One region of the Pseudoduganella sp. LjRoot289 genome, then DNA from elsewhere that is predicted to be linked to it. Evidence: predicted binding sites of a transcription regulator. Region 1 holds the regulator's gene; each other region holds the start of a gene.
The links. Region 1 encodes FNR, which switches genes on or off when oxygen is low (the NO sensors DNR and NnrR bind a similar motif). Its sites were predicted from a motif close to TTGATNNNNATCAA; they were not measured.
Positions count from the first base shown of each region.

Region 1 (5,268 bases):
CGGCGAGCCGCGCCAGCATGCCTTCGAAGGGCTCGAAGGCCTCCTCCACCGGCAGCGAGGCCGCCAGCACCCAGTCCACCGATTTGAGCGCCTTGAAGCTGTTCAGTGCGCGCAGGCCGGTGCTGTTGGTGCTGATGACGGTGCCCTCGAAGCCCTCGTTCAGCGCGCGCGTGGTGGCGGGATTGGCGTTGGAAGGGCGCGGCTTCATCAGGCGGGCCATGTCGGGATACAGCACGTACACCGGTATTTCAGCGCGCGTGACGGCGAAGTAATAGCCGGTGCGTCCCACCTTGGCCGTGCGCAGGTGCCCCAGCACATTGTCCTTGTACAGCTGCAGCACGCCGATCAGCACCGCCTGCACCTCGCCCTTCTGGTCCAGGATGGGGGCGGCCATCTGCACGATGGGCCGTTTGCTGGTGCGCCCGAGCACCGGCTCGGCGATCAGCGGCTGGCGCGTGGCCATCACTTTCCTGAAATAGGCGCGGTCGCTGGCGCTGACGCCGACCCGCCCCGGCACCACCGGCAAGTCGGCGATCACCTCGCCCTTGGGGTCGAGGATCAGCACGTCGTCGAACAGCGACAGGACGGCGCGGTCGGCGTAGTAGGCGCGCAGCGCGGCCGGGTCGCGGGCGATGCCGAGCGGCTGGTTCCGCGCCGACAGCGCGATGATCCCGAGCAGCATGTGGAGCTTGTCGTCGAGCTCCTCGGCAGTGCGGTTGATCAGCGCCGTCTGCTGCGCGAACAGCACCCGCGTGAAATCCTCCTGCATGCGCTGCATTTGCACCACTGTCACGAGTGCCACCATCACGACGGACGTGATGCTGGTGGCCAGTGCTACCTTGACTTTGATGCCGAGCGGTTTCATGTCGTCCTTAGTCGGGAGGGCTGGGGAATTCTCCTATCAAAGTAGCCTTTTTGCAAGGCGCACCGCACACCGGCGGAATGGCAATTCAGGAAAGATTGCTGTTCAGTTTATCAAGTCCGTTGGCCAACTGCTCCACGTCCTGGTGCGTGATGGCGCAGGCGTGGGCGATCCGCTCGCTCACGCGCAGGCCGGCCGCGCGCAAATCCTTGCCCTTTTGCGTCAGCGTCAGCACGCGGTTGCGCTCATCCTGTGGGTCGCGCCCGCGCAGCAGATAGCCTTCGGCTTCCAGCCGTTTGACCAGCGGCGTGATCGAGCCGGAGTCCTGCTGCAGGCGCTGGGCGATGTCCTTGATGCCCACGCCCTCCTCCTCCCACAGCACCACCATCACCAGATATTGTGGATAAGTGAGATTAAGCTCGGCCAGCATGGGCTTGTACAGCTGCGTCATCTTCAGCGATGTCGAATACAGCTTGAAGCACAGGTGCTGGTCCAGGATGGGGGGACGGGGTGGTTTTTTTGCGGCGGTCATGGGCGTAGCCTAACCCGCCCGGCCGGAAAAGAAAAATATTTTGAAAAATATTCGGCAAGCGGCGAATCCAGATGCGGCGCGCCCGCCTCTGGTCTGGGGAGGCTGGTCCTCATCTAGCCAACTATCCCAAAGGAGGGCAAAATGTTCTATGTTAAGAATGTGACAAGCGGCGAGCGCGTGCTGCGCGTGGCAGCCGGGCTGCTGGCGGCGGCTATCGCCTGGCTCGGCGTTGGCGGTATGGCCGGCGCCCTGCTGGCGGCATCGGCCGGCGGCATCGCGGCCACGGGCTTGTTCGGCTTCTGCCCCATGTGCGCCATGTTTGGGCGCCGTCTCGATAAAGTGAAAAAGAATGGCACTCTCTGAAACACATTGGCCTGTGCTGGACGCCGCCCACGGCGGCGATCCGGCCGCGCTGGCCCAGTTGCTGCGCCTGTGCCAGCCCGATATCCGCCGCTACGCCCGGCGCTCCTGCCTGGCCGGCGACATCGACGACGCGGTGCAGGAAGCGCTGCTGGTACTGTCGCGCCGCCTGGCTTCCTTGCGCGTGCTGGCGGCCTTCTCCGGCTGGATGTTCAAGGTGGTGCAGCGCGAGTGCCGCCGCCTGGGGCGGATCGCGCTCAACTACGACCCCTACGACGAAGAGCGCGCCGAGCAGTGGCTGGCCGCGCAGGACACGGCCGGGCTGCGCCTGGACCTGGTGCAGACGCTTGAGTCGTTGCCGGCCGACTACCGCCAGGCGATCTTGCTGCGCGACTTCGCCGAGATGAGCATCGCCGAAATCGCCGCGGAACTGGGCCTGAGCGTGCCGGCGGCGAAAAGCCGTTTGCACCGCGCGCGCCAGATGGCGCGGGAATACCTGATCGCCTGACTGCGGATTAGGCGTGCGGCAGGGCGGGATCGATTACACTGGACGCATGAGTATCGAGCTGCCCTCCCTGACCATCCCCGGCATGACGGTCGACGTGCTGCGCGCCAGCTGCGCCACCTGCAGCATGCACCAGCTTTGCCTGCCGATGGGACTGGGCGAAGCCGACATGGAACGCCTGGACCAGATCATCGGCCGCCGCCGCAAGGTGCCGCGCGGCGGCACGCTGTTCCGCATCGGCGACGCCTTTACCAGCCTGTATGCGATCCGTCTCGGCCATTTCAAGACCTACCAGGTGAACCCGGACGGCGCCGAGCAGATCACCGGCTTCCAGATGGCCGGCGAGCTGCTCGGCATGGACGCCATCAGCACCGACCGCCACCACTGCAACGCCCTGGCGCTGGAAGACAGCGAGGTGTGCGAGATACCGTTCTCCAGCCTGCAGCAATTGCTGGCCGATATGCCAACCTTGCTGCGCCATTTCCATCGCATGATGAGCCAGGAGATCACGCGCGAGCAGAGCGTGATGTTGTTGCTGGGCAATATGCAGGCCACCCAGCGTTTCGCCGCCTTCATCGTCAACCTGTCCTCGCGCTACGAGGCGCGCGGCTATTCGGCCACCCAGTTCCAGCTGCGCATGTCGCGCGAGGAAATCGGCAACTACCTGGGGCTGACCATCGAGAGCATCAGCCGCCTGCTGTCCAGGTTCAAGAAGGAAGGCTTGCTCAGGGTGAGCAACCGCGAAATCGAGCTGCTCGATCCGCCGCGCCTGAAGGCCATCACGGCCGGCACCGACCGCTGCGGCTGACCTTCGTCAATCGGCCCGCACGGTGATTTCGCGCTGCAGCGGCCAGTTCCAGTTGCCTTCCAGGCGCCACTCGCGCTGCCCGCTCTCCAGCAGCACCTGCCAGCGGCTGCGCTCCAGCATCGGCAGCACGGCGCCGAAAACCCCGTCCTCGGCGGGCTTCAATTCCAGCATGATGTCCTTGGCCGGCTGCGTGGCATGCGCCAGGCGCAGTGTCACGCGCCGGGGAACGGCGTGCTGCGCGCTGTCGATCTTCCCGGTCAGGATGCCGCGCGCCACGTCGTAACGCAGCACGGCGGACAAGCCCAGCGCGCTGGCGGCCTTGTCGCGCCGCAGGTCCTGGTTGATGGCCTTGCCGCGCTTGTAGTAGTCGCCCGCCACCAGCGCATCCGCTTGCGAGAAGGCCAGCCAGCCGGTGTAGAAGCCCGCCAGCAGCACGATGAAGGGCCCCAGCATCAGCAGCCATGGCCAGCGCTGCTCCCACCATGGCCGCGGCGCGGAGTCCCTGGGTTTCTTTATTGCAGGGGATTGCATCATCTTTTCCTTGTCATCTGCGCGGTACGATGAATACCGCTTTTTCCTTCACCCGCAGCGCCGGATCGTCCAGCGCCGTCAGTTCGATCGCTATCTTGTTCGAGCCTTTTTCGCCATCGCCGTGTGCGGCCCGCAGGCGGACCGGCACGGCCCGCGTCTCCGTGCCGGCCAGCGCCACCTCGGCGGGCGTGACCAGCGCCAGCGAGGGCAGGCCGGAGACGCTGATACGGTAGCGGTGTTGCCGCTCCGAGGTGTTCATGATTTGCAGGCGGTAGACGTTCTCTATCATGCCGTCCTCCACCTCGCGCCCCATGGCGCCCCGGTCGCGTATCACGTCCATCTTCAGGGGTGTGCGCAGCCACAGCGCGCTACCCACGGCGCCCACGATCAGGGCCAGGATGGCCGCGTACACCAGCACCCTCGGGCGCAGCGCGTGGCGGCGGATCTGCGCCGGCGTGTAGCCTTCGGCCAGCGCGTGGTCGGTGCTGTAGAGGATCAGCCCGCGCGGCTGGCCGGTCTTGTCCATCACGCCGTTGCAGGCGTCCACGCAGGCGGCGCAGCCTATGCATTCGTACTGCAGGCCCTTGCGGATGTCGATGCCGACCGGGCAAACCTGCACGCACATGGAACAGTCGATGCAGCTGCCGCCGGCGCCCCCTGCGCCGTTCGCCGCCTTTTTTCCCAGAGGGCCGCGCGGCTCGCCGCGTTTTGCGTTGTAGGTGATGATCAGGGTGTCGCGGTCGAACATCGAACTCTGGAAGCGGGCGTAGGGGCACATGTATTTGCACACCTGCTCGCGCAGCCAGCCCGCGTTGCCGTAGGTGGCCAGGCTGTAGAACAGCACCCAGAACCATTCCCACGGACCGAAACTCAGCTGCAGCGCCTCCAGCGCCAGCGCTTTGACCGGCGTGAAGTAACCGACGAAGGTGTAGCCGGTCCACAGCGCCACGGCGCCCCAGGCCAGGTGCTTGCCGCCCTTGCGCCAGGCTTTGTTGAAGCTGGGCCCTTGCTTCGCCAGGCGCATCTGGGCGCTGCGCGTGCCTTCGAACCTGCGTTCTATCCACAGGAAGATCTCGGTGTACACCGTCTGCGGGCAGGCGAAGCCGCACCATACGCGGCCGGCGATGGCCGTGGCCAGGAACAGCAGGTAGGCGCAAATGATGAGCAGCGCCGCCAGGTAGATGAAGTCCTGCGGCCACAGCACCAGGCCGAAGATGTAGAACTTGCGCGCCGCCAGGTCGAACAGCAATGCCTGGCGGCCGTTCCAGCCCAGCCACGGAGTGCCGTAGAAGGCCAGTTGCGTGAGCCAGACGCAGACCCAGCGCAGGCTGGCGTAGCGGCCCGCCGTCTCGCGAGGATAGATCTCCTCGCGGGCGGCGTACATGTTAATGACTTGCGACGGCGCGTTCATCTTTGTTGCCCTGGTTGCCCTGGTTCGACAGGCCCCACACATAGGCCGACAGCACGTGCACCTTGCCCTCGCCGAGGAATTCGCCGAAGGCCGGCATGGTGTTGTTGCGGCCCTTGTTGATGGTTTCCATGATGGTCTCGGCGCTGCCGCCGAACAGCCATACCTTGTCCGTCAGGTTGGGCGCGCCCAGCGCCTGGTTGCCGGTGCCGGCGCCGGTATGGCAGCCCATGCAGGCGTTGAATTTGCTCTTGCCGAAGAC
Region 1 is NZ_CAXUPN020000001.1:5,662,479-5,667,746, reverse strand. It holds gene ACSQ8Y_RS24290 (response regulator) at 1-865, opposite strand, end outside; gene ACSQ8Y_RS24285 (MarR family winged helix-turn-helix transcriptional regulator) at 951-1,394, opposite strand; gene ACSQ8Y_RS24280 (YgaP-like transmembrane domain) at 1,536-1,757, shown strand; gene ACSQ8Y_RS24275 (RNA polymerase sigma factor) at 1,744-2,262, shown strand; gene fnr (fumarate/nitrate reduction transcriptional regulator Fnr) at 2,309-3,067, shown strand; gene ACSQ8Y_RS24265 (FixH family protein) at 3,074-3,601, opposite strand; gene ccoG (cytochrome c oxidase accessory protein CcoG) at 3,612-5,009, opposite strand; gene ccoP (cytochrome-c oxidase, cbb3-type subunit III) at 4,984-5,268, opposite strand, start outside.

Region 2 (5,268 bases), 3.7 Mb from region 1:
CTGACACGTCCAGCGCGCACAGCACGACGGCGCCGCTGGCCGCGCGCGGCCGGGCCACGTGCTGGTGGTAGCGCAGGTCGCTGCTGGCGAAGGCGTGCGGCGGCGCCCCTGTGCTGGCCGCGGCCGGCAGCGCGACGCGGCGCCGGATGGCTTGCTTGACGGTGCGGCGGCGGTCCAGTTGCGACGGTGCGCCGTGCGTGTCCCAGCCGCTGCGCGCGCTCGCCAGCTCGCGCCCGGGCGCCGGCTTGGGCTCCAGCAAGGGCAGGCGCATTTCCTCCCACAAGCAGTCCATGATGTCGCTGGCCGCAAATTCGAGCAGTATGGGAACGCTGTCGCCGTTGTAAGCACCGCCGGCGTCGCTGCCGCCGGCGCCGCCGGAACTGCCGATGCCCTCGCCGTCGCCGCCCCCGCCGTGCACGGCCGCTTCGCCGTCGTGCGGGCCGCCGTCATCGCGTCCGGGCCGCAGCATGTCGCCCGGACGGCCTGCGCCCCTGCCTGCGCCGCTGCCCGCGCCGGGCGGGGCGGCCAGGCGGAAGCGCGCGTGCTCCAGCAGATGCAGCGGTATTTTTACCGGCCGGTCCTGCGGCCCGGTGATCAGGTCCGGACTGTCCAACATGCGCGGCAGGTAGGCGCGCACCGCCTCGCGCACCTTGTCGTTGTGCCGCAGCCAGTCGCGCTCGCCGCGCGAGAACAGCGCATACCAGCGCTGCGGCTGCAAATCCGGATGCTGCTGCCTGTCGCCCATGGAGCACCTCCGGGCCGTCATTCCTGCGCCAGCAGGGTGGTGACGTAGGCCAGCGCTTCGCGCGCGCTGTGGCTGTCGTAGCCGTACTCGTCAACGAGCCGCTGTTCGACCGCGGCGACCCGGCCGCGCATGGCGTCGTCGGGCCGGTGTTCGGAACTGACCAGGCGCAGCACGTCGCGGCGCTGTTCGAACAGGTATTGCTGGATGGCTTCGCGCAGGGGCGCGTGGCTGGCCAGGCTGAACCGCTCACCGCGCTTGTAGGCGCCCATGGCCTTGCGCACCACCTCCTGCCGGAACGACTGCTTGCCCGCCTCGCTGACATGGATCTTTTCCTCCACAGCGCGCAGGAAGCGCTCGTCCGGGCGGCGTTCGTCGCTGGTGATGGGATCGCTGACCTGGCGGTTGTCCAGCATGGCTTCCACCTCGTCCAGGTATTTGTCCAGCAAGTCCTGCGCCTCCCGTTCGAAGGAGACGAACAGCGCGCGGTGCACGTCTTCCTTCACCCAGCCGTTGTAGAAGGCCTTGCGCGCCACCACCAGGTGCGCGATCCAGCGCCGCTTGCACCTGGCGTCGATACGGGCGTCGCCGTCGATCGCTTCCTTCAGCGCCAGCAGCACGTCCATGGTGCCCAGGCTGGCGCGGCCGGAGCGGATGATGGCGTGCGACAGCGCATTGACCACGAAGCGCGGCGATACCCCTGCCAGGCCCTCGTCCGCCGCCCCTTCGCGCGCGCGCGCGGCGGCGCGTTCGGGCCGCTGCATGCCGTCGACGTCTTCGCCGGCCCGCAGCCGCACCGTGCGTATCGCTTCGTCCTCCTTGCCATCGGCGTCCGGCAAACGGCTCAGGATGGCGAACACGGCCGCCGCATGCAGCGCGTGCGGATCCAGGTGCACGTCGCGGAAGGCGGGCGCGGCGGACTTGATCAGCTTGCCGTATATGCGCGCTTCCTCGCGGTAGTCCAGCGTGTATGGCACCTGCACGATGACCATGCGGTCGAGCAGCGCCTCGTTCTCGCTCTCCTGCACGAAACGGCGGAACTCGGCCAGGTTGGTGTGGGCGACGATGGTCTCGTCCAGGTGGATCAGCGGAAAGCGCGCCACCTTGACGTTCTTTTCCTGCGTCAGCGTCAGCAGCAGGTGCAGGAATTCGCGCTTCGCCTTCAGGATCTCTATCATTTCCAGCATGCCGCGGCTGGCGGCGTAGACGGCGCCCGACCAGGACCAGGCGCGCGGATCGCCCTCGTCGCCCACCTCGGCCACCTTGGCCAGGTCGATCGAACCGACCAGGTCGGACATGTCGGCCGTGGACGGGTCGTGCGGCGCGTAGGTGCCGATGCCGCTGCGGCCCGCCTCGGAGATGACCATGCGCTCGACCGGCATTTGCAGGAAGTCGCCGCCGTGCTGCTGCTCCAGCCGCGCGCGGCAGTGCGGACACAGTTCACCGGACGCCTCGGCGCCATAGGTTTCGCGGAAGCTGCCGCGCAAGGTGTGCGGCAGCAAATGCAGCGGCGACTCATGCACCGGGCAGCCGGCGATGGCGTACAGTGCGCCGGCCTCGGTCTGGCTGTATTCCTCGAGGCCGCGCTTGAGCAGGATGACGAGGGTGGATTTGCCGCCGGATGGCGGACCGAGCAGCAGCAGCAGCCGGCGCCCGACTTCGGAGCCGGCCGCCGCCGCCTGGAAATAGCTGGTGACGCGGGCGATGGCATCGTCCATGCCGAACAGTTCTTCTGCGAACAGCCCGCCGGGATGGCTCTCTCCGCTCCAGCGCAGCATGTCCCAGGTGTACTGGTGCGCGCTGCGCGCCAGCAGGGAGGGCGCGGCCGGGGAGGCCGCCAGCACCTGCTCCATGAATAGTCCGAAGTTGCCGCGCCATGGTTCGGCGCGGTGCTGCTGGGTGTAGGCGTGCAGGCAGTTCAGGAATTGCTGATGCTGGGCCACGGTGGTCTCCTCCGGTTTGCCCCAGTATCGTCCGTGGAGCAAAGCAGAGGCTGATCTGGGTCAATGGTGCTGAGGGAACTTTGCGGTTTGCGGAGGTTCAGTCCGCACGAACCTTATTGGAGTGCGGCGTTGTGGAAGCCGTTGACAGGCCGGCGCATCAGGCCCTGGCTCGGGCCGATCAGGCCGCGCTGGGTTGCCACCACCACCGCGTGGGTGCGGGCGGTGGCGTCGAGCTTGCTCATCAAACCCTTCACGTGGGTCTTCACCGTGCCGACGCCGATGCCCAGTTCGCGCGCGATGGACTTGTTGCAGCAGCCCTGGGCCAGCAGGCGCAGCACGTCGGTTTCGCGGCCGGTCAGGGACTCGCGGCTCAGGCTGTCGGCCACGCAGCGGGTCACCGATTCGCTCAGGTGGCGCAGACCCTGGCTCAGGGAACGCGTAGCCTTCACCAGTTCGTCGGCGCTGCAGCCTTGCAGCAGATAGCCGTGCACGCCGCTGTCCATGGCCATGCGCACTTCCCATTCCTTGTCGAACTGGGTCACGATGAGCACGCGCGGGGCCGGGCTGTAGCGGTCCTGCGGCATCTGGCGGGCGGCGGCGATGCCGCCCTGGTAGTCGGCCACGATGACGTGGGCCATGCTGAGGGCATGCGGGCAGACCGCGTGCGTGGAGACGGAGAAGTCGGCATGGTCGCCGAGGATGACGCGCAGACCCGCCGTCATGACCGGGTCTGCATGCATGATGTGAACGTTCAGGGTATGGGGTTGCATGGTGGTTCTCCTGCGTGCTGCAGCAGCGGGCGCTGCTGCTTCTCATGCATACATGATGGACGGGCAACGCAGGCAGGGCAAGTTAAGAGATGTTAATCCGGTTTAACATCGGCTTTGCACGCGGTTTGCGCGCGGCTTGCACGCTAGCCGGCCCGCAGCGCGAGCCAGGCCAGCAGCGCGGCCGGCAGCAGCAAGCCGTAAAAGCCGGCATAGACAAAGCCAAACGCCCCCCCTGCGCAGCCCACGCCGAAGGCCAGGATGGGCCACAGGAATTTGGCGCAGCGGCGGTGGATGGACGTGTCGGCGCCGCCGCGCAGGATGTCGACCAGGTCGATCACCAGCTGCGTGACGTTGCCCGTCATGACCGTGGTTGGTGTCAGGTTGGCGAGCAGCAACTTAGCGGCGGCATTCTGCACGCCCATCGCGGCGGCGCCCAGGGTGCCGGCCAGCAGCGCCAGCGGCGTGTCGGAGGCGGTCAGGGGCAGTGCGGCCAAGCCCGCCAGCATGAAGCCCAGCAGCAAGACTAATTGCAGCCACAATACCGAACGCAGCGGCGCTGCCTGGCCCCGCTCCAGCCACAGGATGTACAGGCGGGTCAGGGCGACGGCCGCCACGAAAGACGCAAAGGCGAGGAATTTGATCGTTACGCTGCTGCCGCCTGGCCGCGCCAGCTCGCTGCCGATCAGCACGAAGTTGCCGGTGACGTGGGCGGTGAACAGCCCGAACAGGGCCACAAAGCCCAGCGTGTCGACGTAGCCCGCGATGAAGCCGAGGGCGACCGCCTGCCTTCCCGCCTGCCGGGCAGCCAGCTGCGCCGCGCCCGGGTCCGCTGCAGGGACCGCCGCCTCGCCGGTTTTACTGTCAATGAGCTTGCCGTCCGCCATGAAATCCTCCACATCCTGTCAATGCAGGCACTGTAACGCAGGCGGCCGCCGTGCGCGCTCTCCCATATGCCCTAGGCGGGCCGTTCCCAGGGCGGCGTTTCCTTGAACGCCTCGGCCAGGAAATCGATCATCACGCGCACCTTGGCGCTCAGGTGACGGCGGCTGGGGTAGACGGCCTGGATGTCGATGTCGGGCAGGTGGTAGTCGGGCAGCACCTGCACCAGGCGGCCGGCGCGCAGGTCGGCGCCGATCAGGAAGGTTGGCTGCCAGATGATGCCCTGGCCGCCCAGCGCAACGGCGCGCGCGGTGTCGCCGTTATTGGTGCGCATCATGAATGGAATCTTCACCGTGTGCAGTTTCTGTTCCAGATCCAGCAATTGCCACTCGTCGCTGGCATGGTAGCTATAAGCTATGCAGTTGTGCTTGAGCAGGTCGGCCGGCGTGGCCGGCATGCCGCGCCTGGCGAGATAGGCCGGCGCGGCGCACAGCATATTGCGGGAACTGGCCAGCTTGCGCGCCACGTTCGAGGTGGGGCCGGCGCGCGAGATGCGCACCGCCATGTCATAGCCTTCCTCGACGATGTCGACCACGCGGTCGATCAGCGCCACTTCCAGCTGCACGTCGGGGTAGCGCTCCATGAAACGCGGCCACAGCGGCGCCAGGTGCTGCACGCCGAAACTGAGCGGGGCATTGATGCGCAGCAGGCCGCGCGGCTGCATGGTGGCGGAGGAGACGATGGCTTCGGCTTCGGCCACTTCGTCGAGGATGGACTTGGCGCGTTCAAACAGCGCTTCGCCGCTGGAGGTGAGCGACATGCGGCGCGAGCTGCGGTTCAACAGCCTGGTGTGCAAATGCGCTTCGAGATCGCTGATATAGCGGGTGACGTTGGCGGGGGAAGTATCAAGCGCTTCGGCTGCCCGGGCAAAGCT
Region 2 is NZ_CAXUPN020000001.1:1,957,091-1,962,358, forward strand. It holds gene ACSQ8Y_RS08395 (DUF444 family protein) at 1-745, opposite strand, end outside; gene ACSQ8Y_RS08400 (serine protein kinase) at 763-2,685, opposite strand; gene ACSQ8Y_RS08405 (LuxR C-terminal-related transcriptional regulator) at 2,799-3,455, opposite strand; gene ACSQ8Y_RS08410 (YoaK family protein) at 3,599-4,339, opposite strand; gene ACSQ8Y_RS08415 (LysR family transcriptional regulator) at 4,411-5,268, opposite strand, start outside.
Region 2: the regulator FNR is predicted to act here: its motif matches at 2,736-2,749, upstream of ACSQ8Y_RS08400 (serine protein kinase).

Region 3 (5,268 bases), 5.3 Mb from region 1:
GCGGCAACCACCACGGCGGCGGCGGCGGCCGCTGCGGCCGCCTTGGCGCGGCTGGCCGAGGGCTGGCGTCCGCGCGCGCGCGACGGCGGCAGCCGGCGCAGGTTTTTCAGCGCTTCCGGATCCTTGATGCCGATGGTGCGCTGGTCCACGCTGATCAGGCCGACTTCGTTGAAGGCTGACAGCGTACGGCTGACGGTCTCCAGCGTCAGGCCCAGGTAGCTGCCGATTTCGTGGCGCGTCATGCGCAGGTTGAACAGCTTGCTGGAGTAGCCCATTTGCGCGAAGCGGTCCGACAGCGCCACCAGGAAGCGCGCCACGCGCGCCTCGGCGCTGAGCGCGCCCAGCATGCCTATCATGGCTTGCTCGCGCACCAGTTCGCGGCTCATCACGCCGTACATCATGTTTTCCAGTTCGATATGCACACGGCCCAGCGCGGCCAGCTTGCGGAAGGGCAGCAGGATCAGGTCGCAGTCCGACAGCGCCACCGCCTCGGACGAGTAATGGCGGGTGTGGATGCCGTCCACGCCCATCATGTCGCCCTTCATCGGGAAGCTGAGTACCTGTTCGTTGCCGAATTCGTCGATCAGCACGGTCTTCAGGAAGCCGGAGTTGACGATGTAGAGCATGTCGAAAGGCTGGCCGATGGTGTGGATGCGCTGGCCGGTCTTGAACTGCACGTGCTGGAACAGCAGTTCTTCGGAATGGGCGATATTGACCGGAGGGATGTGCAGCAGTTCGCAGACTTCCTTCAGATTCGACCACAGGCGGCCTTGGCGCTGGCGTCCCGCTTCCAGACCGGGCGGCTGCGCCACCGGCATGCCGGGGCGGAACTCAGATATTTGCGTGGACTGCATGCTTTTCTCCCTGTGACAATTATGAACATCTGGCAACTTCTGACGTGTGATTTCAGTATGCCAACATGATCTTGCCGGGGATATCAGCAGAGGCTGAATGTGGGCGTAGGAGTCTGCGCCCGTCCGTAGGAATATTCCTAGGTCTTGAAGGGGGAGAGCAGGCGGTGGGCGACGGCATACTGCACCATCTCAGAGAGGGAATTCATGCCCATCTTCTGCATGATGCGGGTTTTGTGGGTGCTGACCGTCTTTACACTAAGATGCAAGCCATTGGCGATTTCGGTGATCGATTTTCCTGCCACCAAGAGCGAAAAAACCTCGAATTCGCGGTCCGACAGCTGTTTATGCAACAGGCTCTCGTTCGGCATCATGATGTTCAGGGCCAGTTGCTCGGCCACCTCGGTGCTGATGTAGGGGCGGCCTGCGGCCACGCGGCGGATCGCCCCCACCAGCTGGGTGCCGGCGCTTTCCTTGGTCAGATAGCCCTGGGCGCCGGCGCGGATGGCGCGCACCGCGTACTGCTCTTCCTCGTGCATGGTAAGGATGAGGATGGCCAGCTTGGGCGCTTCGCTCTTGATCTGGCGGATCAGCTCGACACCGCTGCGGCCCGGCATGGACAGGTCCAGCAGCAGCAGGTCGAAGCCGCCCTGGCGGATGTGGTTCAGCACTTCGAAGCCGTCTATGGCCTCGCCTACGATGTCGATGTCGGGTGCTCCGTCGAGGATGCGCTTGAGTCCTTCGCGCATGATGGTGTGGTCGTCTGCTATGACAATTCTTATCATTGGGTTGCGTGGGGTGAATGACTGGGTATGGGGAGAAGGTGGCGGCGCGGCCGCCACCTGCGTTAAGTCGCGGTCAGTCCGGCAGCGGCTCTTTGATCAGGCGGTGCACCAGCACCGGCAGCTTGGAATGCGACAGCACTTTGTGGGTGACGCTGCCCAGCAGCAACTGGCCCCAGCCGCTGCGGCCGTGCGAGCCCATGAAGATCAGGTCGCAGCCTTGCTGTTCCGCCACTTCGACGATTTTCAGCGCCGTGCTCTCGGCGAAGGCCGTCATGCCCTCGCATTCCAGGCCTTTCTTGCGGCAGGCTTCCAGGATGGGTTGCACATGGTCTGCCCCGGCGCGGCGCATGGCGGCGCGGTATTCCTCTTCGCTCGGATAGCTGGGCGGGATGATCTCGACATAAATCGGGTATTGGTATTCAGGGGCGACAAATAAAGCCAGCACATCGGCGCCCATTTGCTGGGCGAAGGAGACGCCGGCGCACGCCGTCATGCTCGAGACAGCCGAACCATCGGTTGTAATCAGGATTTTGCGGTACATAAGCAGCTCCTTTCGCGGGGTATCGGGCTGGCATCGGGCCTCATACTTTATTGTAGCCCCGATTTGGCCCATTATTAGGATGGAAAGACTTGATATTTATCAAGAAACTTCCGGTTAGGTGCCCAAAACGCCAAGCTGTCCCGGCGCGATTTTTTCGCCGCCGCCCGTATTTGTTCCCATGGGGCATACCCGGATGGCATCCAGCGATGTTAGTATCTGCAAATACAACAGTAAACTTCCTTTTCGCCACGCGGCAGGGCAGGGCAGGCCGCTTTCCGGCACTGGTGATTGAATTAGCGGGCAGCCCCCTGCTACACTCGCGTAAGCGGTTGAATATTGCCGGGTGTCATCACGAGGGACGCCGGGGTGAACAGCATGTGCAGCATTTTGACAAATTATGGAGAAGCAGGGATATGACCAACGCCGCTGATGATTTCGATGCACTATTTGATGAAGTGTCCGCGCAACGCGCTACAGAACCCGCACCGGCCCCTGCTGCAGCCGCATCCGCCGAAGACGACCTGGAGAGCTTGTTCGACGAAGTCTCCGCCTCCCGCCCGGCTCCGGCCGCCGCCCCAGCAGCCCCAGCAGCCGCAGCCCCGGCCGCCGCCCCCGCAGCCGCCGCGCCGGCCGCCGCCACCCACGACCACGAGGGCAACCCGATGTTCGAGCGCCTGGGCGGCATCGTGCGCCTGCTGCACGATTCGCTGCGCGAACTGGGCTACGACAAGGCGCTGACCGAGGCCTCGACCCAGATCGTCGACGCCCAGGACCGCCTGGAATACGTCGCCTCGCTGACCGAACAGGCCGCCAACAAGGTGCTCAACACCCTGGACGACGGCATGCCGGCGCAGGATGTGCTGTCGAAGAAATCCAAGGAAATGGAAGAGCGCTGGGCCGACCTGTACGCGGGCAAGCTCAGCATCGACCAGTTCAAGTCCCTGGCCGGCGATTCGCGCGCCTTTGCGCAAGCCGTGTCCGAGGCCACCGAGGCCGAGAAGGCCCGCCTGCTCGACATCATGATGGCGCAGGATTTCCAGGACATCACCGGCCAGCTGATCAAGAAGGTGGTGGTGATCACCAAGACGGTGGAGACCGAGTTGGCGCAGTTGCTGCGCGACAATGCTCCGACCGAGGTGCGCGAGAAGATCGCGCAAAAAGAGGTGTCGCTGATGTCCGGCCCCTCCGCCCCGACGGTGGCGTTGAACCAGGACAATGTCGATGACCTTCTTGCCGATCTGGGATTCTAATGGACGATATGCTCAAGGAGTTCGTCGTCGAGGCGATGGACTTGGCGGTAAATGTCGAGGAAAACCTGCTGCGCCTCGAACGCGATCCTGAAAACAAGGAAACGCTGAACGCGGTGTTCCGGGCCTTCCACACCATCAAGGGCGGCGCCGGCTTCATGAGCCTGGGCGCGCTGGTGTCGGCCTGCCACCTGACCGAAAACCTGTTCGACGCGCTGCGCACCGGCGCCGCGCCGGTCACGCCGATCGCGATCGAGGCGGCGCTGATGGCGTCCGGCTTCGTGGCCGACCAGCTGACCGAACTGAACAACGGCGGCGCCGCGGAAGACCTGCCGGCCATGCCGGCCGAGCTGGAAAAAATCCTGACCGACGCGATCGAAGGCAAGGCCTCGGCGCCGAAAGCGGCTGCCAAGCCGGCCGCGCCGGTCCCGGCCGCCGCGCCCGCCGTTGCCGCCGCCAGCGCCGCGCCAGCGGCTGCCGGCGCGAACGGCGCCGACGGCCTGGACTGGGAAGGCATGTATATCGCCGTCGTCCCGGAAGGCACGTACACCCGCAGCGCGCCGGCGCCGGCCGCCGCCGCATCGGCTGCCGGCCAGGCGGTGTCCGAAGGTGTCGCCGCCGGCGTCGCCGCGCTGGCCGAAGTGCATGGCGAAGCGGCCCCGGCCCCCGCCGCGGCAGCCGTGCGCGCCCGCCCGGAGCGCGACGACAAGGCGCACGCCCAGCCGGCCAAGGAAGAAAGCATCCGTATCGACGCCGTCAAGCTCGACGCGCTGCTGGAAGTGGCCGGCGAATCGGTGCAGGCCGCCAACCAGGCCGCGGTGCTGCTCGAGCGCCTGCAGCAGTTCAAATTCGAAGGCCAGGCCGCCAGCCTGATGTCGGCGCTGACCGAGACGCTGGAACGCGCCTCGCGCTACTCGAGCGAACTGCAGCGCGCCACGCTGGCCACCCGCATGCAGCCGGTGGGCCGTTTGTTCCAGAAATTCCCGCGCCTGGTGCGCGAACTGGCCAAGGACCTGGGCAAGGAAGTCGAACTGACCATCGAGGGCGCGGAAACCGAAGTCGACCGCGTGGTGGTCGACAGCCTGTACGATCCGCTGGTGCACATGCTGCGCAACGCGCTCGACCACGGTGTCGAGTCGCCGGACGTGCGGGTGGCCGCCGGCAAGCCGGCCAAAGCCTATATTTCGCTGAAAGCATGGCAGGAAGCTAACAGCGTCATGATCGTGCTGCAGGACGACGGCAAGGGCATGGACCCGGTCGGCCTGCGCAAGAAGGCGGCCGAGAAGGGCCTGATCTCGCCGAGCGCCAATATGACCGACGACGAGTCCTACCAGCTGGTGTTCCTGCCGGGCTTCTCGACCAAGGAAGTGGCCTCCAGCGTGTCGGGCCGCGGCGTCGGCATGGACGTGGTGAAAACCGCCGTCGAGAAAAACCGCGGCGCCATCCACATCGAATCGGCGCTGGGCAAGGGCACCAAGTTCGCCATCCGCCTGCCGATCGAGCTGTCCATCGTGCCGACCATGCTGGTGTCGACCTCGGGCGCGCTGCTGGCGCTGCCGATGGCGGTGGTCCAGCGCGTGGTCGAACTGCCGGAGGAATTCATGGAAGTGGGCGGCGCGCCGGTACTGAAGGACCAGGGCCGTCCGCTGCCGGTCCGCACGCTGGCCGGCGCATTGGGTTATGCTCCTGTTTCGGAGCGCGTCGGCATCGTGGTCAACGCGCCGCAGCCATACATCCTGGCGGTCGAAGCGGTGGACGGCACTGCCGACCTGGTGATTAAACCGATGACGGCGATCGCCGTCGAGGGCATTACCGGCACCGCGCGTTCGGCGGAGGGCGACCTG
Region 3 is NZ_CAXUPN020000001.1:386,147-391,414, forward strand. It holds gene ACSQ8Y_RS01680 (Crp/Fnr family transcriptional regulator) at 1-854, opposite strand, end outside; gene ACSQ8Y_RS01685 (response regulator) at 992-1,636, opposite strand; gene ACSQ8Y_RS01690 (universal stress protein) at 1,710-2,177, opposite strand; gene ACSQ8Y_RS01695 (protein phosphatase CheZ) at 2,591-3,427, shown strand; gene ACSQ8Y_RS01700 (chemotaxis protein CheA) at 3,427-5,268, shown strand, end outside.
Region 3: the regulator FNR is predicted to act here: its motif matches at 2,267-2,280, upstream of ACSQ8Y_RS01690 (universal stress protein).